3 regions of the Ferdinandcohnia jepli genome follow, and region 3 is predicted to be linked to each of the others. Evidence: riboswitches for the same ligand, from Rfam matches in the RefSeq annotation. Region 3 holds a riboswitch; each other region holds the start of a gene.

Region 1 (7,199 bases), on a different contig from region 3:
ACGACATAAGCAACACCTCTCTTATTATTCCGTCTAGTAACATTATAAACTGGCAACACTAGTAAACAATAACACTTTCAAATAAATGATATACTCTGATTAAGATTATGATTAGGAGCTATTAAAATGCTAATTCAATGTACAAAAAAACTTTTAGATGAACTAAAAATGAAACCTGGACAAGAAATAGTGGAGGACGACCTGTTCTCTTGGCACGCTAATATCATTACCATAAACCGTAAGAAAACGGTTGTCATGGTAAACGACAAGAATCGATATGCTATTGTCTTTTACGGACTAAAAGCAAAAGACTTCAAACAGTTAGCTAAACTTTTACTGCAGGGGATTCGGAAAACATTTGAGGCAGAACGGATTAAGGAGGAAGTTATTGATAAGTATCTCCTTCATTCAGAAACAGTTTCTTTTGTAAAAACCAAGAATCGGACATGCGTTTCTAGAATGAATAGAGCCTGTGAAACTGTTCAATTTTTGGGCGATCGTTTAGAACCAGAAAACTTAATTCAAATAGACATGAGTATGAGAATAAGCAAACTTTTAGCAGGAGAAGGAAAAGGGTATATTACCCCGAATGAAGAGATGTATAAAGACCTTGAAGAATTTGTGGGTACCCGCATTTTTACTTCACGTGCTGCTCAATTAAAAATTACATTGAAGTTACGTAATTATCAGGTTTGGCGCAGGCTGGTAGTACCATTGAATATGACATTTAACGACTTACATAACAGTATACAATCAGCTTTTAATTGGAGGAATTATCATCTTCATAAATTTACAATACTGGATCAAAAAAAGAATTCGATTGCAAATCTCAGATTTGATTTAGAGACATCGAATAACGCAAAAGACACATCAGCGAATCTGTCAGAATATATACCGACTTATCATTCACTAATCTATACCTATGATTTCGGCGATAATTGGGAGCATCACATCGAGTTCGAAAAAATTATCGAGGATTATGATTTCAAATATCCGACCTGTTTAGACGGAGAAGGAAATGCTCCACCAGAGGATGTAGGTGGGGAACCGGGATTTCAACACTTTTTAACCGTCATTGGAGACCCTGCTCATCCTGAACATCACGACATGACTGAATGGGCACGTATCCAAAGGTATGAGAAGTTTGCTCTTAGGGAAATTAACTGGAAGTTGAAAAAGTTATAATTCTAAAAAAATGGTCTTTCATTTATCAACCATAACCCTATTAAAAATGGAATAGGAAAAATGTAGAAGATCACATTAAATTGTGGGGATGGCTGTCCCTTCTTTTTTACTAAAAGAGAAGAGAGTAAAAAAGGGATACCTAAACCAGTTGTTGTGCCAAGTAAATTAGCAATAGCGTCTAAAAATTCTGCACTTCGCTCTGGAAGAAAATATTGCCTATACTCTTCAAAAAGTCCTAGTAAAATCAGATATAGCCATACAATTCCCAGACTTTTTCTTACGTGGTATTTATTAATAACCACTAAGCAAACCAAACCGAGAATAAATGAAACAACGAAGAATAGCAGGAAATGTCCCACCTTGTCCATTCCAAATACAAGTTCATAATTTATTTTCATATCTTCCTCACCCATTAGTGAGTTTGGTCAACCCGGGAAGAACATAAACCTATTGGTTATTAGTGGGTAAAAAGAGAATGGAAAAATAAGATTCCATTCTCTTTTTTCATGATTATCTATAAGTCTCCAAAAAATCCTTCAACACATGAACCGCCTGCACACAATCCCCCAAAGTCGACCACTCGGCAGGATTATGACTAATCCCATCCTTACTCTGTACAAAAATCATCGCAACCGGAAGTTTACGCCCAACCACCATTGCATCATGCCCGGCACCGCTTGGTAAATAAGCCGGTTCTATCCCTTGGGCTTTAACCGAGTTAGCCAGTTTTTCCTGCATGTCCTCACTGATTGGAACGGGTGCCTCCCGGAAGGTTTCTTCTACTTCTAGTTCGATGTTGTGGTTGTTGCAAAGAGTGTGCGCCTTGTCGATGACAAGTTCGACTAGTTTGTCGCGCGTATCCTTTTGGATATCACGAATATCAACAGTTAAACGAACCTCACCTGGAATAACATTTACCCCATTAGGAAATACATCAACCTTGCCAACAGTCGCAACTGCAGAAGAGCTCACTTGCTGAGGGAGCGCTTGTACCTCATATATAAATTGGCTGGCAGCAACAAGAGCATCTTGTCGATCATTCATTGGAGTGTTGCCTGCATGACCGGCTTGTCCTTTAAACGTCATCTTCAACCAGCATGGTCCTGCAATTCCGGTCACAATTCCTACAGATGTGTTTGCATTTTCAAGTCTTTTACCTTGTTCAATATGTATTTCAACAAAGGCTTCTAGTTTGTCGAGGTCTCTTTTTGAAGTGAAAAAGGAATCTGTAGTGAGGCCAATACTTTCTAACACCTCGCTAAAAGGGACTCCGTTTATATCCTTTTTAGGAAGTAAATCCTCTGGTTTTGCCTCACCAATCATCGACATGCTGCCACTAAAGCCACCGTTAAAACGTGCACCTTCTTCGTCGGTAAAAATGACGACTTCGTAAGGTCTTTCTGGAGTGTATCCGGTTTGTTTCCAAGCTTCTGCAACCTCTAGTGCAGCAAGCACACCAAGTGGTCCGTCAAAATGTCCGCCATTTGGCACACTGTCTACATGGGATCCAGATATTAGTGCCGGTAACTCTGGGTTTTTACCTTCAAGGCGGCCAAACACATTTCCGGCACCGTCAACAGTTACTTCAAGTCCTGCTTCGGTCATCCATTTTTTGACGAGGTCCTTTGCTGCCTTTTCTTCTTCTGAAAAGCCAATCCGGTACGAACCGCAGTCTGGTGTGAGTCCAATCTCGGAAAGAGCCGCTAATCTTGTGGCCAAGCGCTCACCCCTTACGCCGTTTTTGTTTAATGATTTATCGTAATCTACTATGAGTTTTTCATACAGGTTCATCTGAATTCTCCTTTTTTGTGGTTTGCAATTTAAGCATTGTTCAATTAATGTACCTATTATGCAATTAATAAGACTATCCTGCAATCATAATTGTGACTTAACGAGAAACTCTATTCAGTAATTCAATAAGATTACTCGGTTTACTACATTAGCTAACAAAAACTTTTTTGTTGAACTTTTCTGATAGATAAAGTATGATAACATTACGAATTACGAAATAAATAGTGTCTTCTTATTACGAGAGGTGGAGGGAAATGGCCCTTTGAAGCCTCGGCAGCGGGTTCTAGATTCATAGAATACTGTGCCAATTCCATCAAACTTGATGTTTGAGAAATAAGAAGGGGTCGACGTTACATACAAACCTCTTCTTTTTGAAGAGGTTTTTTATTTTATCTAGAAACAGCATGAGGAGATGAGTGGAGTGAAGTATGGTTTTTGGTTACCGATTTTTGGTGGGTGGTTACGAAATGTGGAGGATGAGAACATGCCACCGACCTTTGCTTATGCAAAGGAAGTGATTCAAGCGGCGGAAAAATGGGGCTATGATACAACCTTAATTGCTGAATTATATTTGAATGATATTAAGGGTCCCGAGCATGATTCCCTTGAGGCTTGGTCAACTGCGGCAGCACTTGCAGCAGTTACGGAAAAAATTGAAATTATGACAGCGGTCCGTCCTGGATTCCACAACCCTGCTGTAACAGCAAAAATGGCTGCGAACATTGATCATATAAGCAATGGAAGGTTTACGTTGAATGTCGTTTCTGCTTGGTGGGAAGAAGAAGCCCGTCAGTACAACGGTATTTTTACAGCACATGATGAGCGTTATGACCGCACGCTAGAGTTTATCGATGTTGTGAAAGGACTATGGACAGAAGAAACTTTCTCATATGATGGCAAGTTTTACAATATCCAAAATGCGAAGCTTGCTCCAAAGCCAGTTCAACGTCCTAACCCGGTTTTATATGCAGGCGGCGAAAGTCCAAAGGGTAAAGAAGTAATCGCTTCAGTCATGGACGCTTATGTGATGCATGGTGGAACAGTTGAAGAAATTGATACGAAAATCACGGATATGAAAAATAGACGAAAAGCCTTGAACAAAGACGACTTCCAATCCTTTGGAATGGCAGCGTACGTGATTTGCCGCGATACAGAGGAAGAGGTTCAGGAGGAACTTCGTCGTATCACGGATGTAAAAGATACTAGCGGATACGCGGGATTCAAGGATTTCACAAGTAAATCTCAATTAGAGCAGCAAATTCAGTTGCAGGATTATTCCGTTTCAAACAGAGGCTTGCGTCCAAACTTAATCGGAACACCGGAACAAATTGCGGAGCGCATTTTAGCATATGAAGAGGTTGGATTAGACTTATTACTACTTCAATTTTCACCACAGCTAGAAGAAATGGAACGCTTTGCTCGTGATGTAATGCCACTTGTAGAAGCGAAACGAACTCAAAAACTAGAAGCTTAAAAAGGAGTGGAAGCAATGAGTAAAATATATGTAATTCATGAAAATGATGAATGGACACAGCACTTAGTAAAGCGCCTAGAAGAACTAAATCTTCCGTATGAGTTGTGGCATCTGGATCAGGGAACAGTGGACTTATCCGAGGCACCGCCGGAAGGTGTATTTTATAGTAGAATGAGCGCATCTTCTCATACGCGCGGTCATCGATATGCACCTGAATTAACGAGTGCAGTTCTTGCATGGTTAGAAGCGCACGATAGAAAAGTGTTTAACGGATCGCGTGCACTGCAGTTAGAAGTTAGTAAGGTTCAGCAATACCTTGAGTTGAATCGTTATGGTGTAAAAACACCGAAAACAGTTGCGGCAGTTGGAAAAGAACAAATTCGTGAAGCGGCAGCGAAGTTTGCAGGTGCACCATTTATTACAAAACATAACCGTGCTGGAAAAGGACTTGGAGTTCAATTGTTCTATTCATTAGAAGCACTAAATGAGTATCTTGAAGGACCGACTTTTGAGGAGCCGGTTGATGGAATTACGCTTATTCAAGAGTACATCCAATCACCAGAACCATATATCACCCGTTGCGAATTTGTTGGCGGCAAGTTTGTGTATGCGGTTCGAGTCGACACATCTGAAGGCTTTGAACTATGCCCGGCAGACGCATGCCAAATCGGAGACCTTTTCTGTCCAGTTGGCGAAGAAGTACCAACGAAACCTAAGTTCCAAATCGTTGAAAACTTTGCAGATCCTATTTTAGAAAGGTATGAGCAGGTTCTAGCTGCAAACGACATTCACATTGCTGGCATCGAGTTTATCCGTAACAGCGAGGGCGAAATTTTCACATATGACATCAATACAAATACCAATTACAACTCAGACGCGGAGGATGCTGCCGGTAAGTTTGGTATGCTTGAGGTTGCAACGTTTTTAGGGAAAGAGTTGGAGAAGTTGGCTGGAGTAGAGGTGTAAAAAAAGGGAAGTTGCCTACTGGTAACTTCCCTGAACATCTAATGCCTTTTTCAATAATTCATTTTTCTTTTCTTCATACTTTTTCTTATAAGGCAGGGCTTCCTCTTTTGAGTGTCCATTAACTACTAACTCATTCTCTAGCTCGGTATAGAGCGCGTAGAATAACTCATCGGTTTCTTTTTCTAACGTCTTGAATTCGTTATAGTAGGTACCCATCACTTGCAAAACTGCCACTCCATCAGCTGATTCTTCGATAAAATCTGCCTTCGCTCGTTTGAGTAGCTCTTTGGCTTTCTTCTTTGTGTCTTTTTCAAGAATAGTAAATTCACTATCATACTTTTCTTTAATTTCTTCAAGTGTGGAAGACTCTGTAGTCATCGATGCCTCCGCAACCTGCGTGCTTTCATCCAAAGGAAGGTTCTTCACCATGTTTTCGTGTATCTGTTTCTTAGGAGCGTCCGCAGCGAGTAATGGTGGGTCTTTTCCTTGATGAACATACCAAAATAAACCTAATTCAACTATGATTGCGAGTAAAAGTAGCCTTTTAATCATAATAACCACCTCAGCAATCAGTGTGCACTGAGAGGTGGAAAAATAAACCTGAATGTGGGGTTTAGTCTGCCTTGCTCTCGAAAAATGGCTAAAAAGCGTATTTTCCTTGTAAAAACCGTAAATTACGATTAAAAACCGCAAATCCAAATTAAAAACCGTATTTCCGAATTAAAAACCGTATTTCCGAATTAAAAACCATAAATCAATATTAAAAATCATAACCATTTCTTAATCTATGAATCTAGCAGGAATTACTATAATAAATGTCGAAATAAGTCTTAACTTAAACAAGGAGTTGACTAAATGATTCAAAAAGACCTAGAAATTCCGTACAGAGTACTGCAATTGGAGGCTTATTTAAAACGAATTACAGAATCCCACCCAAGATACTCAGATATACGCGATGAACACAGCAGAAGGTTTGCTGGCTACAGAGGTGAACAATCTCTCGTCTATTATTTGAGCCTTTTGCCCCAGAAAGACTACCACATTTTCCATAACCTACGCCTACTGGACACTTCAAACAAACACTTTTTCGAAATTGACACCTTGATTTTAACTCCCTCTTTCACTTTAATAATCGATGCGAAAAATTACAGAGGGAAACTATATTTCGATGATCAATTTGAACAATTAATCCAAACCTATGTAGATACTGAAAAAGCATATCCCTGTCCAATTGCCCAAGCAAATAGACATGAACTGCAATTGAAAAGACTTCTTCAAGCTAATAAATTTCATTTACCCTCTATTGAATCGTTGGTAATCTTCACAAATCCATCTTGTATCATTTCAGCTAGCCCCAGACATAAACAAATCCACAAAGTAATCAGAAGCACAAGTTTCCTTTCTAAAATAGAAACCTTTGAAAAAAAGCATAAGAATGTCATATTTGACCAAAAACAACTTCAAAAACTTGCAAAGTTTCTATTAAAAAAACACACTCCTCATGCTGAAAATATCCTTGAACAATATGAAAATGGTTATGATTATCTTAGAAAGGGAGTCGGCTGCCCGGATTGTGGGGCACTTCCGATGGTCCGAACCGAACGAAGATGGTTATGTAAAAGCTGTGGATGCTCTTCGAAGACGGCGCATCTGGAAGCGATAAGAGATTACTATTTATTGGTTGGTAAAACGATAACAAATCAGCAACTAAGAGAATTTTTACTGCTGCCAAGTCGGGTTGCAGCAAAGAACATCCTTTTATCGTTGCGTCTTGACCATAACG
Region 2 (7,199 bases), on a different contig from region 3:
AAAAAAACCAGCCATAATCACAATTGGAAATCGCAGCATACGTAGCGCAAATGCAGCACTATAGGCAGGTGTTGCGAATGACCCAATCGTTGTTAAAGCAATAACAACAACTGTAATAGGGCTTGCTATCCCGGCTTCAACAGCAGCTTGTCCAATAACAAGAACTCCTACTATAGAAAGAGCCCCACCAACCTGCTTGGGTAAACGTACAGTCGCTTCTCGGAGTACTTCCATAGCTATCTCAATGATTAGAACTTCGATAACTGCTGGAAAAGGCACCCCTGCTCTACCACCTGCAACTGCTACAGCAAATTCAGTTGGCAAAAGCTCAGGATTAAACGATATAAAGGATACATAAAGAGACGGAAAAATTAATGAAAAAACTAAAGCTACCATACGTGCAAGTCGCACAAAGCTTCCCATTAAAAACCGGGATGAGTAATCTTCAAATGTTTGATAAAACTGGTTAAAAACAACTGGTACGATGAGAGAAAAAGGGGACCCATCTACTAGTATGGCAACCCTTCCTTCTAGCAGGCTTCCAACCGTTTTATCAGGTCGTTCCGTGCTCTGTATCTGAGGGAAAGGGGACATATGATTATCTTCAATAAATTGCTCGATATATCCCACATCTAATATCGCATCTATATCAATTTTACCTAGCCGATCTTTAACCTCATTAACTAGGTCATTCGTGGCAATTCCTTCTAGATAACAAACTGCAACAGTTGATTTAGATAAGCGCCCAATTTCTAATGTTTCTATACGGAAATCAGCTGTTTTCAACCGATTTCGCAGCAATGCCAAATTAGTCTGAAGAGATTCAATAAAACCTTCCCTCGGCCCTAGAATAACCTGCTCTGTTTCAGGTTGAGAAATCGAACGTTTTTCGATATTTTTTACACCAAATTTTATAGCAGTATCTAATCCATCAATAAAAACAAGCGTTTCTCCTCGTAATAACGCTTGTATGATTTTTTCAATATTACATTCACCCTTCGCCTCACTATGAAATATGGATTCATTAAAAATAAAATCCTCCAGGTTTTCTAATGTGATAGTAGAGATATCAGTATAAATTGGGATATACATTAACGGCTTCATAACTTCATTGTTAATTGCCTTTTTATCAACTAGGCTGGAAAAATATACAATGACAGCACGAAACTTTCCATACAATTGGAAGTGCCGATAAAAAAAGTCAACATTTTTCCCTAATAAATCTTGGAGTAACTCAATAATTTCATCAAGACTCTTGCCAATCTTCTTCTTCTCCATGTCCTCAACCAACTTATGAGGAATTGGGATAGCTTCTTCCGGCTTTTTTTGAGAACTATTTCGTTTACTCCTTCTAATCGTTGACCATGACATCGCGCTACCTCATTCAAAGATATAGATTTTTTTATTATTTTCCTATAAAAACGGTATTTTATTCTTTCGCAGGAAAAATGAGTAAAAACAAAAAGCCACTCACACTCGAAATTCTCATTTCAAGTGTAAGCGGCTTTTTGTGACATGGTTCCCGTCTGGGACAGAGGGACAGGTACATTGTCCCAAAACCAAAGAGAAAGTTAGTCTAGTTAAGAAAGAATCAGTCTAATTCCAATAACTAATATAAAAATTCTAAAGACAAGTACAATTGTTTTCTCATTTAATGATTTGTTAAGAATTGCACCAAATTTTGCTCCGAACCATGCGCCAGGTATGAGAGCAAGAGCGTATAGCCATTCGACATTTCCTTGTTGGATATGTGCGATTGATCCTGTAATTGCAGATAGAAACACTAGTAACATAGAGGTTGCAACAGCTACAGATGGTGGAAAACGAAAAACTAGTAACATGAGAGGCACCATTAGTGCTCCCCCACCTATTCCGAATAGGCCAGACAATGCACCAACCACAAAAGCAAATGCGATACCCAGAGGTATATAAACTCGATAAGTCGTTTCCTTCCCTTCATTATCTATATAGGTTCTTTCAAGCCCCTTAGAGAACTGGATAGGTTTTAGCTTGTTTGAAATGGCCAATACGAACGAAATAAATACCATTAATATTCCGAACAAGGTATAAAAGAATGTAAGCTCTAATTTATCATTTAAATAAGCGCCAACTATAGCTCCTGGTCCGCTTCCAATAAAAAATATCAATCCACTTACATAGTCTACTTTCTTTTGTTTTAAGTAGGCTAACGTCGAAGATAAGCCAGTAAAAACAATAATTAGTACAGACGTACCAACAGCAGTTTGTGGGCTTATTGAGGGAATAAGCGCAAGACTACCTCCTAAGAACAATAAAGAAGGAACAATAACTACTCCCCCACCTAAACCGGCAAGACTACCAATCGTACCTCCCACAAACCCAATTAATAAAAGAAGTATATAAACCAATTTTGTACGCTCCCTTATGCTGGCACAGAGGACAGGTCCCTTGTCCCATTTTCTATGTATCTTTCAATTATACAGGAATAGTCTAATTACAAAAGATAGATTTGGTAGTTTTTCATTTCACAGTTGACATTTCAATTTGTAAAATGTAAAGTAAAGTCTATAAATTTAATATTTCGTTTTCTTTCTTATCAAGAGAGGTGGAGGGACTGGCCCTATGATACCTCGGCAGCGGACTTTAAATAGTACTGTGCCAACTCCAGTAGCGTAATGCTAGAAGATAAGAAGAGCAGGATTCTACTTATCTATTACCCTCTCTTCTTATTTTTGAAGAGAGGTTTTTTATGTTTGGACATTAGGACAGTGACCTGTCCCCTTGTCCCAAATCAATAAAAGGGAGAGATTCAATTGACAAAGACATTAGTTAAGGCACCGTTTAGAGCAGATCATGTAGGTAGTTTATTACGGCCAGAGAGGATTCATCAGGCAAGAAAGGCATTCCAGGCAGGCGATATTACTGCACAAGAATTACACGGAATTGAAACAGAAGAAATTAAGAAAATTGTTGATAAGCAAATAGAGGTAGGATTACAAGCTGTTACTGATGGGGAGTTCCGTCGCCGTTTTTGGCATACTGATTTCCTAGAGCATTTAAATGGTGTTGAGGGCTATGTTCCTGAAAGTGGTTTTGCATTTAAAGGTGAGGAAACTGAGCGTTACGATGTGCGTGTTGTTGGAAAAATCTCGTTTAACCCGGACCACCCACATGTTAAAGACTTTATTGAATTTAAAGAAATTGTTGGAGACCGAGCTGTTGCTAAACAAACGATTCCAAGTCCTAACCAATTATTTAACGCTGGTATCCGTAATTTAGAAATCTATCCTGACATTGAAGAATATACAAAAGATATCATCCAAACCTACCGTGATGCAATTAAAGCTTTTTATGATGCAGGATGCCGTTATTTACAGCTAGATGATGTTTACATAGCTGGTCTGAATGCACCAGAAATTCCTTTTAATGATAGTGGCTATTCACGTGAAGAATTAATTGACCTAGCTTTACGTGTTGTTAATGGTGTATTGGAAGATAAGCCAGAGGATTTAGTTGTCACTACTCACCTATGCCGTGGTAACTACAGATCTAAATGGGCTTTTGAAGGTAGTTATGCGAAAATTGCGCCTACCCTTTTTGCTAAAGAAAAAGTAACTGGGTTTTTCTTAGAATATGATGATGACCGTTCTGGAGACTTCGGACCATTAGAATATATTCCAAATGGGGGACCACAAGTCGTACTTGGAGTATTCACTTCAAAGCATGGTACTTTAGAAAACAGGGAAAACATTAAAGCTCGTGTAGAAGAAGCAACAAAATATGTACCACTTGAGCAATTATGTATCAGCCCACAATGCGGTTTCGCTTCCACTCACCACGGTAATATCTTAACCGAGGAAGAACAATGGGCAAAATTGAAATATATCGTAGATATCTCTAAAGAAATTTGGGGATAATGGGACGCAGGGACTATCCCAAAACCATAGTAAAAGCGAACACCTTCATATAAGATGTTCGCTTTTATACTATTATGAATAGGAGTATACAATTGTCCTTTCACACAACGCATTATTTACTCTTACACCTAAATAAACATATTACGTGTTTAGTACTAGGCACAGTAAACCAGTCTAACCCAAGTTTGGACAACGACCTGTCCCTCAGTCCCAGCAGTTTGGAACAAAGAACCCTTGTCTCACTACTGAACTACAATACTAAGTTCCTCAGTCATTCTATTTGCTTCAACCTTCAAGCTAATTTCTCCAGCATTTAAGGCTTTTAGCTCAAGTGTTTGCTGGTTAAAGAGTGCATCATATTTACCGGATGATTCTGCACGGGCTAGTTCCTCTCCCTTACCGATAAAGACATTGTTACTACCTTCCCATTGAACAGTTGCTGGATAGCGAAGCGGGAAGTTTAGATTGTCTTTTTGATGGCCAGTCGCCTCAATTTTTACAGTTTCTCCTACTTTTACACTTACAGGTGCTTGGAGAGTAATTGATAGTAATAATGGATTAACCTCAGCTTGAATCCAGTCCGAACCTGATACGTTACCATTTGATTGCTCTGGTCCCTTTGCTTTATCAGGTATCGGAGTTGGGTCAACTCCAAACATAGTCCACTCATAAAAACCACCCGCATCTGATGAGCCGTATGGTGCTTTTCCAGATGGACCAACGACCATATATGGAACACCTTCGACACGGTCAACACTAACAGTATGTGCATGTCCGCCTACGAATAGCGCTCCCTTACCACCTGAGTCTTGACGGAACTCTGTTAAAAATTGTTCAAGAAGATTCGATTCTTTTCGGTCACTAAGCTGACTATTTTTCGTTGGCAGCGGATCTCTTGTAGGATGATGTGCCATTACAACGACATTTTTTACCTTCGGATCTGCTGCTGCTTCCGTTAATGCTTTTTTCAAGTCTAAAAGCTGCTGAAAATCGCTAGTACGGAAACTTCCAGTCGATGAATCTAGTAAAATAAATCGTGTACCTTTGTGGTCAAATGTATAGCGGTTGTTTTCATAGACTTCTAAGAAGTTATCCAATGTACCTGGTCCCATAATTTCATGATTTCCAGGAAGATAATAGATTGGTAGCTTATCTCCAACCTCTTCTTGTAAAATTTGCTCTGCAAGGTCAAAGTCCTCTTTCCAGGCTGAGTCAACTAAATCCCCGTTTATAACCAAGAAGTCAGGTTTCGCGGCCACGATTTGGCGTAGTGATTCGCGAGCCATTTGTACTTGAGAACTGTTTGGTGACTTTGCAACAAACTGACTGTCTGCAAGTACCGCAAACGTCCAACGTCCTTTTTCAATTTCCCCATTTTGAATGATGAGTGGATCGGCATCCTTAGTTTCTTCAGGGACATCAATTGATGTAGGAACCTTAACTGTCACATCATCAAACACTAGTTGACCTGTATACTGATTATTTCTGTTAGTTTCAACTGGATAAATTCTCCAAAGTTTTACTGGATATCGTACACCTTCTGGTATTGTTGTCTCTACATACTTCCATCCAGTCCAATCCACTTTATCTGCTAGAGTTAACGTATACCTTGTGCCTCCTGCATCTTCAAGTACTGTTCGAAGCCAAGCTCCATTTCCATCACCTTTTACCCATAATCCTATTTTCTGTACACTGCCCGGAAGCTCAATCATCGGTGATGCTTGTAAATAAGCCGCTCGAGTCGCTGTTGTTGTTGAAAAATCATATGCTAGCTCTATCCCCTTGCCAGTCCTTCCGTCAACATGACTCATGGATGCCCCAACGGCATCTGGATACTTTGTAAATGACCAACCATTTATCTCTTCAAACTCATCTATTTTCTGGGTAGCAAGACCAATTGTTACCGGAAGATACGCAACCTCATCTTGAACCGTTATTGTGACTAACGCAGACTCCCCATCCTTTTTAGGAACTACAGTAAAGCTGCCATCTACATTTTCCATGATTGAAATAATAGTATTATCATATTCTAATTTCACATCCCGTGCCTCAATAGGTGCACTGTACCCATCCTTGTCATAACCGTTAACAGAAAAACTAGTCTGTTTTCCTACTTCAAGACTCAGACGTGATTCCGAAGCTTCAATTTTATTTAATGCACTCAGAACAGTAATCTCCATTGATCCTTTTGCAGACTTTACTTGTGCCTCAGCAATTGCCTTACCAGGCTTTTTAGCATGAAATTCTCCATCTTTCCCAAAAGTCCCTACATCTGCAGGTAGCGCTTTCCATTTTACGTCCTCAACTGAAACCGGAGTATAATTTTCATCATGCCCCAGACCAATAAACGTTCTTGTTAAACCTGGGAATACACGGCTACTCTTTTCTGATTCAAACACTGTCGCAACAGTAAAGCTATTCAATTCGCCACTTCCAGCCTTTGCAAATATCCCAATTCCATTAGGTACAGACCTTTCAACACCATCTGACGGCTGATTTACAACCTCAATATTGTCTGTTCCTGGTTTGCGAGCAACCATAGTTGTTGAGCCTCCACCGTCAAGGTTTAATGCAGAATATGCACCATATTCTTTTAACAACTCCGCTAACTCTTTAAAGGTCATTCCGCGACTATCTGTTTGACGTCCATCAACTGCAACTAGAATCATTGTTTTACGATCCTCTGAAAACCCAACAGCACTTCGGGGAGCCGAAGTAGAATCATCTAGATTTGAAAGGACCTGCCCTTCTTCGACTAATTTAACATTGCCTCCAACAGCGAAGGAGACGTCGTTGTCGGTCTTAGGAGCATAATTTACACTTACATCATCTCCAACTGATAATGTTTGTAATGCAACTGCACCCTTTTCCCTTCCGACAAGTACAAAAGCATTTTCAGGAATAGCACCTCGTCCAGCTCCTTCAGAAACGGAAGAAACCTTTCCCTCCGTTACAGTTACCTCATACACTGGACTTCCACCTTGTGATCGTTCTGCACTTCCCCAAATAGATGTATATAACCCAATACCATCTTTAGAAATACCATATTGATTGAGTGTATCAAGTGTAAATTCACCGGTAGGAAGCTTCACTTTTCCATCAAGTAGAATAGTAGAAATATATCCAAGCCCACTTTTGTCTACTCCAGCCGTTAATGTGTGACTACCTTGTGGCCCCTTTATCATTTCTCCCCCACTGATTGCAGTACCAAGTGGAGCTTTTGTATTATTAATATCAAAAAAGTCTCCATTTACTCCTGCAATTGCCCCAGCCTCCTTTGCCATTTCAGACAGTGGTTTAGCT
Region 3 (7,199 bases):
ATAGAAAACAGGCAAATAGCAACAATTCTTTAATAAAGAGTAAAAAGAATAAAATAAAAACGGAAGGTAGATACCTCCCGTTTATCATTAATTTACATGTAAAAAGACCGGAACCTTTTCTTCTGGTAAGATGTTACCTACGAAGAATGCTCCGAAATCTCCGTAACGTGCACTTACTTCATCAAAACGCATTTCATAAACAAGCTTTTTGAATTGAAGGACATCGTCTGAGAATAATGTAACGCCCCATTCGTAATCGTCAAATCCAACTGAACCAGTAATAATTTGTTTTACCTTACCAGCGTATTGACGGCCAATCATACCATGGCTACGCATTAAGTTTTGGCGGTCAGCCATCGGTAGCATATACCAGTTATCCTCACCTTGACGGCGCTTGTCCATTGGATAGAAGCACACATACTTATTTTTCGGTAGGATTGGATATAAGCGAGCTTGAACATGAGGATTTTGATATGGATCCTCGTCACTTCCAGATGCAATATAGTTACTTAATTCAACGACAGAAACATAAGAATGAGCAGGAATTGTATATTCTGCTAGTGTTGTTTTGTTAAACTCAGTTTCAATTTCATTTAATTCTTCCATAGTTGGACGAAGGATCATCATCATGAAATCCGCTTTTTGCCCAACAACTGTATATAATGCGTGACTACCTTGCTTGTCGTTTTGGGTTGTGTTCCATTTCTCAACTAAACCAAGAAACTCGTGAATTGCTGCTTGGCGTTCATCACTTGATAGAGTTTTCCAAGAAGTCCAATCCACTGTACGGAAATCATGAAGGCAATACCAGCCGTCTAATGTTTGTGCTGCTTCAGCCATTACTATCACTCCTATTCTTTTATACACCTTGGTAAATTCCAACGGAATTCATTTTAAAAGAATCTTGATGGTATTACCAGAGGCTTTAACTTAATTCAGCTAGGGTTTGAACCCTATTAAATTATATACTTTGTCTAGTAGTTCAACCAGTTTGAACTGTAGCTGATTAAGTTTTTATGTATGCTAAAGATTACTATATCATAGTTTCCCCTATAGCCAAGTGAATAAACCTTAGACAATTTTGTGAACAAAACGAGAGTTAGGAAAGCAAAAATTAGTAAAGTCATTTTTCAAAATAAGAGTAAATAATACAATACTTGGGAAAATTGATTATAGCGTCATAATACTGTCACAGAATTGCAAGGCCGTTTGATTTGCTTTTTACTGAAAAAGCTTTATCCTTATGGATGGTAGATAATTGATTATCTAGATAACTAAATTGATGTGTCAATTAGGTACTTTCCAAAGGAGAGTACGGTAACAAGGTAGGAGGATTTAATGTGAGTGATTTATTTACAGAGTTAAAACAAAAGGTTTCAGGTAAGGACTTGAAAATTGTCTTTCCAGAAGGACTAGATGAGCGTATCTTAACGGCAGTAAGCCGATTAGCAAGTGAAAAAGTGCTTGTGCCGGTTGTTGTTGGCGAGAAGCAGGCGGTTGAAAATAAAGCAAATGAACTTGGATTATCTCTAGATGGTGTTGAAATCTATGATTACTCTACATATGCGGAGTTTGATCAATTAGTAGCAGCTTTCGTTGAGCGTCGTAAAGGAAAAGCTACTGAAGAAGATGCTCGAAAAATTCTACAAGATGAAAATTATTTCGGAACCATGCTTGTTTATACAGGTAAAGCACATGGATTAGTGAGTGGGGCTGCTCATTCAACAGCAGACACAGTACGTCCTGCTTTACAAATCATTAAAACAAAGCAAGGTGTAAAAAAGACGTCAGGTGTATTCATCATGGTTCGTGAAGATGAAAAATATGTATTTGCAGACTGTGCAATCAATATATCTCCAGATAGCCAGGACTTGGCTGAAATTGCGATTGAGAGTGCGAATACAGCAGCAATGTTTGATATCAATCCGCGCGTGGCAATGCTAAGCTTCTCTACAAAGGGATCAGCAAAATCACCAGAAACGGATAAAGTAGTAGATGCTGTTAAAATTGCAAAGGAATTAAAGCCGGAGTTAGTTTTAGATGGAGAATTCCAGTTTGATGCTGCATTCGTACCATCTGTTGCTGCGAAAAAAGCACCAGACTCAGTACTTAAAGGGGACGCAAATGTATTTGTATTCCCGAGCCTTGAAGCTGGAAACATCGGCTACAAAATTGCGCAACGTCTTGGAAATTTTGAAGCAGTAGGACCGATTTTACAAGGTCTAAACCAACCGGTGAATGACCTATCACGTGGTTGTAACGCTGAGGATGTATACAAGCTTGCGTTGATTACTGCGGCACAAGCGCTGTAAAAAAATGTGGGAGATAGTCACGGTTGGGCGTGGCTATCTTTTTTTTATAGATAGAAAGCATCAATTTCCTACCTGCAAATGTTGAACTATGTTGGTGTTGTATATCATTTTTGAGGCTTGCTTTGGCTGTCAATTTCTTATTATCTGTTTTCAGAAATATTTCTGTTATCCTGCGAATTATCGAAATTAGTAAGCAATTATTAAATTTATTATGCAATTAATCAAGCTATCCTGCAATTAGTAAAGTTAATGCGCAATTACATAATAGATTCTAATTTGCTTATCAATCTAATCTACTAAAAGTTCTATTTAAAGTACCCCTTTTTACCTCTTCAAGCTCAATATGGTATAATAAATTACTTTTTACGTACGGGAGTTTTGAGAAATGAGCCTTTTACAACAGCCGAGTTGGCGAATAATTGATCAATCAAGTCATGGGTACCAGTTTGATGCGCTTCAATCCTTTGCGATGGACGATACGCTTTGTGCATCTGTCGGAAAAGGTGAATCTGTAGCAACAGCCAGAACGTGGGTACATCACGATACGATTGTGCTTGGGATACAGGATACGAAGCTACCTCATTTACAAGATGGAGTCCGATTACTAGAGTCACTGGGATACAGAGTCATCGTCCGAAACTCAGGTGGTCTTGCGGTCGTGCTTGACGAAGGCGTGTTAAATATCTCGTTAATTTTTCCTGAGAGTGAAAAAGGAATCGATATCAATCGTGGTTACGATACGATGCTCGCGCTTATTCAACGAATGTTCAAAGGTTATCAAGTCGAAATAGTGGCAAAAGAGATAGTTGGGTCATATTGTCCGGGAAGCTATGATCTAAGTGTGAATGGCAAAAAGTTTGCGGGGATTTCACAGCGTCGATTAAGAAACGGGGTAGCCGTTCAAATCTATCTGGGAGTAACAGGCAGTGGTTCAGAGCGTGCTGAAGTTATCAGGCGATTTTATGAGACAGCTTTAAAAGGTGAGGAAACAAAATTTATCTATCCATCTATTAAGCCGGAGACAATGGCATCTTTAGCAGAATTAGTTGATAAAGATTTAACCATGCAAAAAGTTATGCTTCAGCTTCTACAGACATTAAAAAATGAAAGTCAGCATATATTTGCTTCACAGCTGACAGAGCAGGAAATGATTCTGTTTGAACAAAATTATGCACGTGTTTTAGAACGAAATCGGAAAGCCATTGAGATGTAAAAAGAGTTTTTACTATTCTCATAATTTTTATAATAAAAATATTGCAATTTATTTTTGAGGATGATATTATTCTCGTCAAGTAGTAAAAAAGTGAATATGCTGTATACAACTCTTATCGAGAGCAGGCGGAGGGATTTGGCCCGATGATGCCCAGCAACCGACCGTAATACCATTGTGAAATGGGGCGATACAAATCGCCGGGAAATTTCCCGCAAGGCACGGTGCTAATTCCAACAGAAGGATTATTCTTTCTGGAAGATAAGAGGTGCGAAGACGTTAGTATGCTTCAAGCCTCTTTCTGATTTAGAAAGAGGCTTTTCTTATTTTACAAATACATAATTTCATAGAAAAGCCTCTAAAAAACGGGAGAGTGATATATAGTCAACTTGAGTAAACAGATGGGAGAACAATGATTAAAACCGAAAAGGGGAGAACAAAATGAAATTAACAAAATTATTTTTTATACTTTTACTAATTATAGCTGTATTGGTTGGCTGCCAACCGAAAGTGGCAGAGGAAACAACAAAAACAAGCAATAATGAGGCTAAAAATACAGACCATCCATTAGCAAATAAGAAGATAGCGTTAGTCATGCAGCAGAACCTAGGAACCTTTTCCGCCCAGTATATCGAAGGGGTAGAAGAGCAAGTAGAAAAGTTCGGAGGTAAAACAACGGTTTTCACATCCGATGGTGACTTAGCAAAAATGGCGTCTAACTTAGATGCTGCGATCAACCAAGGATTTGACGGAATTTTAATCGACCACGGAACAAAGGAAGCTCTACAAAACGGAGTACAAAAGGCTGTTGATAAGGGGATTCCAGTAGTTGTATTTGATGCAGAAGTAGAGGTTCCGGGCGTTACAGTATTAGAGCAAGGCGACCAACAAATGGCGCAAATGACGCTGGAAAAATTAGCAGAGGATGCTAAAGGTGACGCAAACATCGTGAAAATCTGGGTGGCAGGTTTTGCACCAATGGAAAGACGCCAGCTTGCCTATGCCGAGTTCTTAGAAAGCAACTCAGGTATTAAGGAAATCGCCACATTCGGTGCGGCTACTGCAAATACAGCATTAGATACGCAAGCTCAAATGGAAGCACTGTTAAAGCAATATCCTGAAGAAGGCCAAATCACAGCAGTTTGGGCAGCGTGGGATGAGTTTGCAAAAGGGGCAGTTCGTGCAATTCAACAAGCGGGACGTACAGATATCAAGGTGTATGGAATTGATATGAGTGACGAAGATCTGCAAATGATTCAAGAAGATAACAGCCCGTGGGTTGCATCTGCAGCCGTTGATCCAAAGGATATCGGACGTATCCAGGTTCGTTATGTGTACCAACAGCTTAATGGGGATGAAACACCAGAACGAGTAAAGCTTGAGCCAGTTTTCGTAACGAAAGAAGCTCTACCGGCTCAACAAATTACAACAGCTGAACTTGATCAATACATTGAAGGCTGGGGCAAGAGTGAGCAAGGGTACACAGACGAGTTGAAGAAGCTTGAAGCGGGAGAATAAGTTGGGTTTTTGCTAAAGTGCATATTTTTCTTGTAACGTGCAGAAATCGAAATTAACATGCACAAATCAAAATTAAAGTGCATAAACCCAAAAAACAAAGCTATTAAAATATGAAAATAGGACCTTACTAACGTGAGGTCCTCCCATATTTTTCACAGACAGGAGGCTTGATGTGAAAATGAGCAACCTTTTATTAGAAATGAGAGATATTACGAAGAGCTTTGGCAATGTTGTTGCCCTCGAACATGGAGCGTTTGAACTGAAAAGTGGCGAAGTTCATGCCTTGTTGGGTGCAAATGGTGCCGGAAAGAGTACACTGATGAAAATCCTTTCAGGTGCATATGTGCTTGATACAGGAGAGATTCTAGTGGATGGTAAATCGGTACAAATTTATTCACCAAAGGATGCGAAAGAGCACGGGATTCACTGCGTATATCAAGAGGTGGACACCGTAGTTGTTCCGCAATTGACTGTAGCTGAAAATATATTGCTAGATACTTTTTCAACAGATAAAGGGTTTTTTGTCTCCAAGAAGAAGCTGCATAAAAGAGCTGCGGATGCTCTTTCTCTCCTAAATGTATCATCCATTCCGATGCAAAAGCAGGCACTTGAGCTAACTCTTGCTGAAAAACAACTTGTTCTTATTGCGAGAGCCCTTGTTCATGAAGCAAAGGTAATTATTTTTGACGAGCCAACAGCACCCTTATCGATTGAAGAAACCAAGCATCTGTTTGACGTTATACAGACACTGAAGAAGAATGGTGTTGGATGTATTTTTATATCTCATCGTTTACCTGAAGTGTTTGGGATTTGTGACCGTATGACCATCATGCGAGATGGAAAAACAATTACTACTTATCAGACGAAGGATGTTACTCAAAAAGTAGTTGTGGAAGCTATGCTTGGGAATTCATTTGTTGTGCAGGCTTCCAATAGAATATTCAAGCGGGGAGAGGTTCTATTAGATGTTCACGGACTCGATGACGGTGAGAAACTAACTAATCTATCTTTTACCGTTTCGGAGGGAGAAATTGTTGGAGTGGTAGGACTAGTGGGTGCCGGTAAAACGGAGCTAGCGAAGACATTATTCGGCTTACGACCTCGTGTTGATGGTGAAGTGAAGCTAGGAGGGATACCTGCTGCTTTTACACATTCCGGAGACGCAATAGAGGCGGGTTTAGCCCTCATTTCTGAAGAACGACGAAAAGAAGGACTTTTTATCAATGAGTCAATTTCAACAAATCTCTCATTTGCAAACCTAAAGAAGTTTTCGCGGTTCCTTTTTATGAATAGAAAACGAGAGAAGTCTCATGCTCAGGAAGTTATCAATTTACTAGGAATAAAAGCGGACGATACAGAGACACCAGCTCTGCACTTAAGTGGTGGTAATCAGCAGAAGGTGGCAATTGGGAAATGGTTATCCCGTGATGCGAGTATCTACTTATTTGATGAGCCTACAAAGGGTGTCGATGTAGGAGCGAAGCAGGATATCTTTCAATTAATCACTTCACTTGCAGACGATGGAAAGGGAATTGTGTATTTGTCCTGTGAAATTGAGGAAATCATCGGTATCTCAGACCGAGTACTCGTTATGTATGACGGAGAAATTGTGAAAGAACTGACAAGGGAAGAAGCAACTCAAGACAAAATCCTCTTGTATGCAAGTGGTGGAAAGGAAGACGTACATGAAAGGGAATATCATCAGCTTCTTGTTTAAATATGGGGCAATTGTTTTAATGGGTGTCATCTTAATATATTTTAGTTTTGTAAATGATGCATTTTTTTCATATGGAAATCTATCAGATATCTTGCGGTCTATCTCAATTGTGACTTTGCTTGCATTAGGCGTTACTTTTACACTTGTTGTTGATGGTTTTGATTTATCTGTGGGATCGACTATGTCACTTTCGACCGTAATTACTGCATCCTTGATGGTCTGGTATGAGCTGCCATTATGGATTGTGCTTTTGTTACCTCTTGTTGTTGGTATTTTAGTAGGGTTAGTGAATACTTTGTTGATTGTAAAAATAGGGATACCGGATTTACTTGCAACTTTGGGAATGATGTATATTGTTTCTGGACTTCATCGAACGTATACGGAAGGGTACTCCATTTATAACAACATGCCGCTAACAAGTGGAGGGACTGCACCGGGTGAA

What was found. Region 3 has a riboswitch for S-adenosylmethionine ahead of AB3M96_RS10065 (sugar ABC transporter substrate-binding protein). Riboswitches for the same ligand answer to the same signal wherever they lie in the genome.
Region 1: it holds a riboswitch for S-adenosylmethionine, as region 3 does, so the genes downstream of both, AB3M96_RS05855 (LLM class flavin-dependent oxidoreductase) here and AB3M96_RS10065 (sugar ABC transporter substrate-binding protein) in region 3, are expected to answer to the same signal.
Region 2: it holds a riboswitch for S-adenosylmethionine, as region 3 does, so the genes downstream of both, AB3M96_RS06585 (5-methyltetrahydropteroyltriglutamate--homocysteine S-methyltransferase) here and AB3M96_RS10065 (sugar ABC transporter substrate-binding protein) in region 3, are expected to answer to the same signal.

Annotation. Positions count from the first base shown of each region.
Region 1 covers NZ_JBFOKR010000004.1:178,354-185,552, forward strand. Annotated here, with positions in the region: gene AB3M96_RS05835 (hypothetical protein) at 1-7, opposite strand, end outside; gene AB3M96_RS05840 (plasmid pRiA4b ORF-3 family protein) at 127-1,185, shown strand; gene AB3M96_RS05845 (VanZ family protein) at 1,188-1,583, opposite strand; gene AB3M96_RS05850 (M20 family metallo-hydrolase) at 1,696-2,976, opposite strand; SAM riboswitch class I at 3,206-3,316, shown strand; gene AB3M96_RS05855 (LLM class flavin-dependent oxidoreductase) at 3,398-4,450, shown strand; gene AB3M96_RS05860 (ATP-grasp domain-containing protein) at 4,466-5,416, shown strand; gene AB3M96_RS05865 (hypothetical protein) at 5,432-5,968, opposite strand; gene AB3M96_RS05870 (nuclease-related domain-containing protein) at 6,272-7,199, shown strand, end outside.
Region 2 covers NZ_JBFOKR010000005.1:78,261-85,459, reverse strand. Annotated here, with positions in the region: gene AB3M96_RS06595 (spore germination protein) at 1-1,371, opposite strand, end outside; gene AB3M96_RS06590 (sulfite exporter TauE/SafE family protein) at 1,581-2,387, opposite strand; SAM riboswitch class I at 2,570-2,671, shown strand; gene AB3M96_RS06585 (5-methyltetrahydropteroyltriglutamate--homocysteine S-methyltransferase) at 2,793-3,896, shown strand; gene AB3M96_RS06580 (phosphodiester glycosidase family protein) at 4,139-7,199, opposite strand, start outside.
Region 3 covers NZ_JBFOKR010000008.1:97,887-105,085, reverse strand. Annotated here, with positions in the region: gene hemQ (hydrogen peroxide-dependent heme synthase) at 88-840, opposite strand; gene pta (phosphate acetyltransferase) at 1,341-2,312, shown strand; gene lipL (octanoyl-[GcvH]:protein N-octanoyltransferase) at 2,698-3,525, shown strand; SAM riboswitch class I at 3,635-3,790, shown strand; gene AB3M96_RS10065 (sugar ABC transporter substrate-binding protein) at 3,964-5,040, shown strand; gene AB3M96_RS10060 (sugar ABC transporter ATP-binding protein) at 5,219-6,757, shown strand; gene AB3M96_RS10055 (ABC transporter permease) at 6,726-7,199, shown strand, end outside.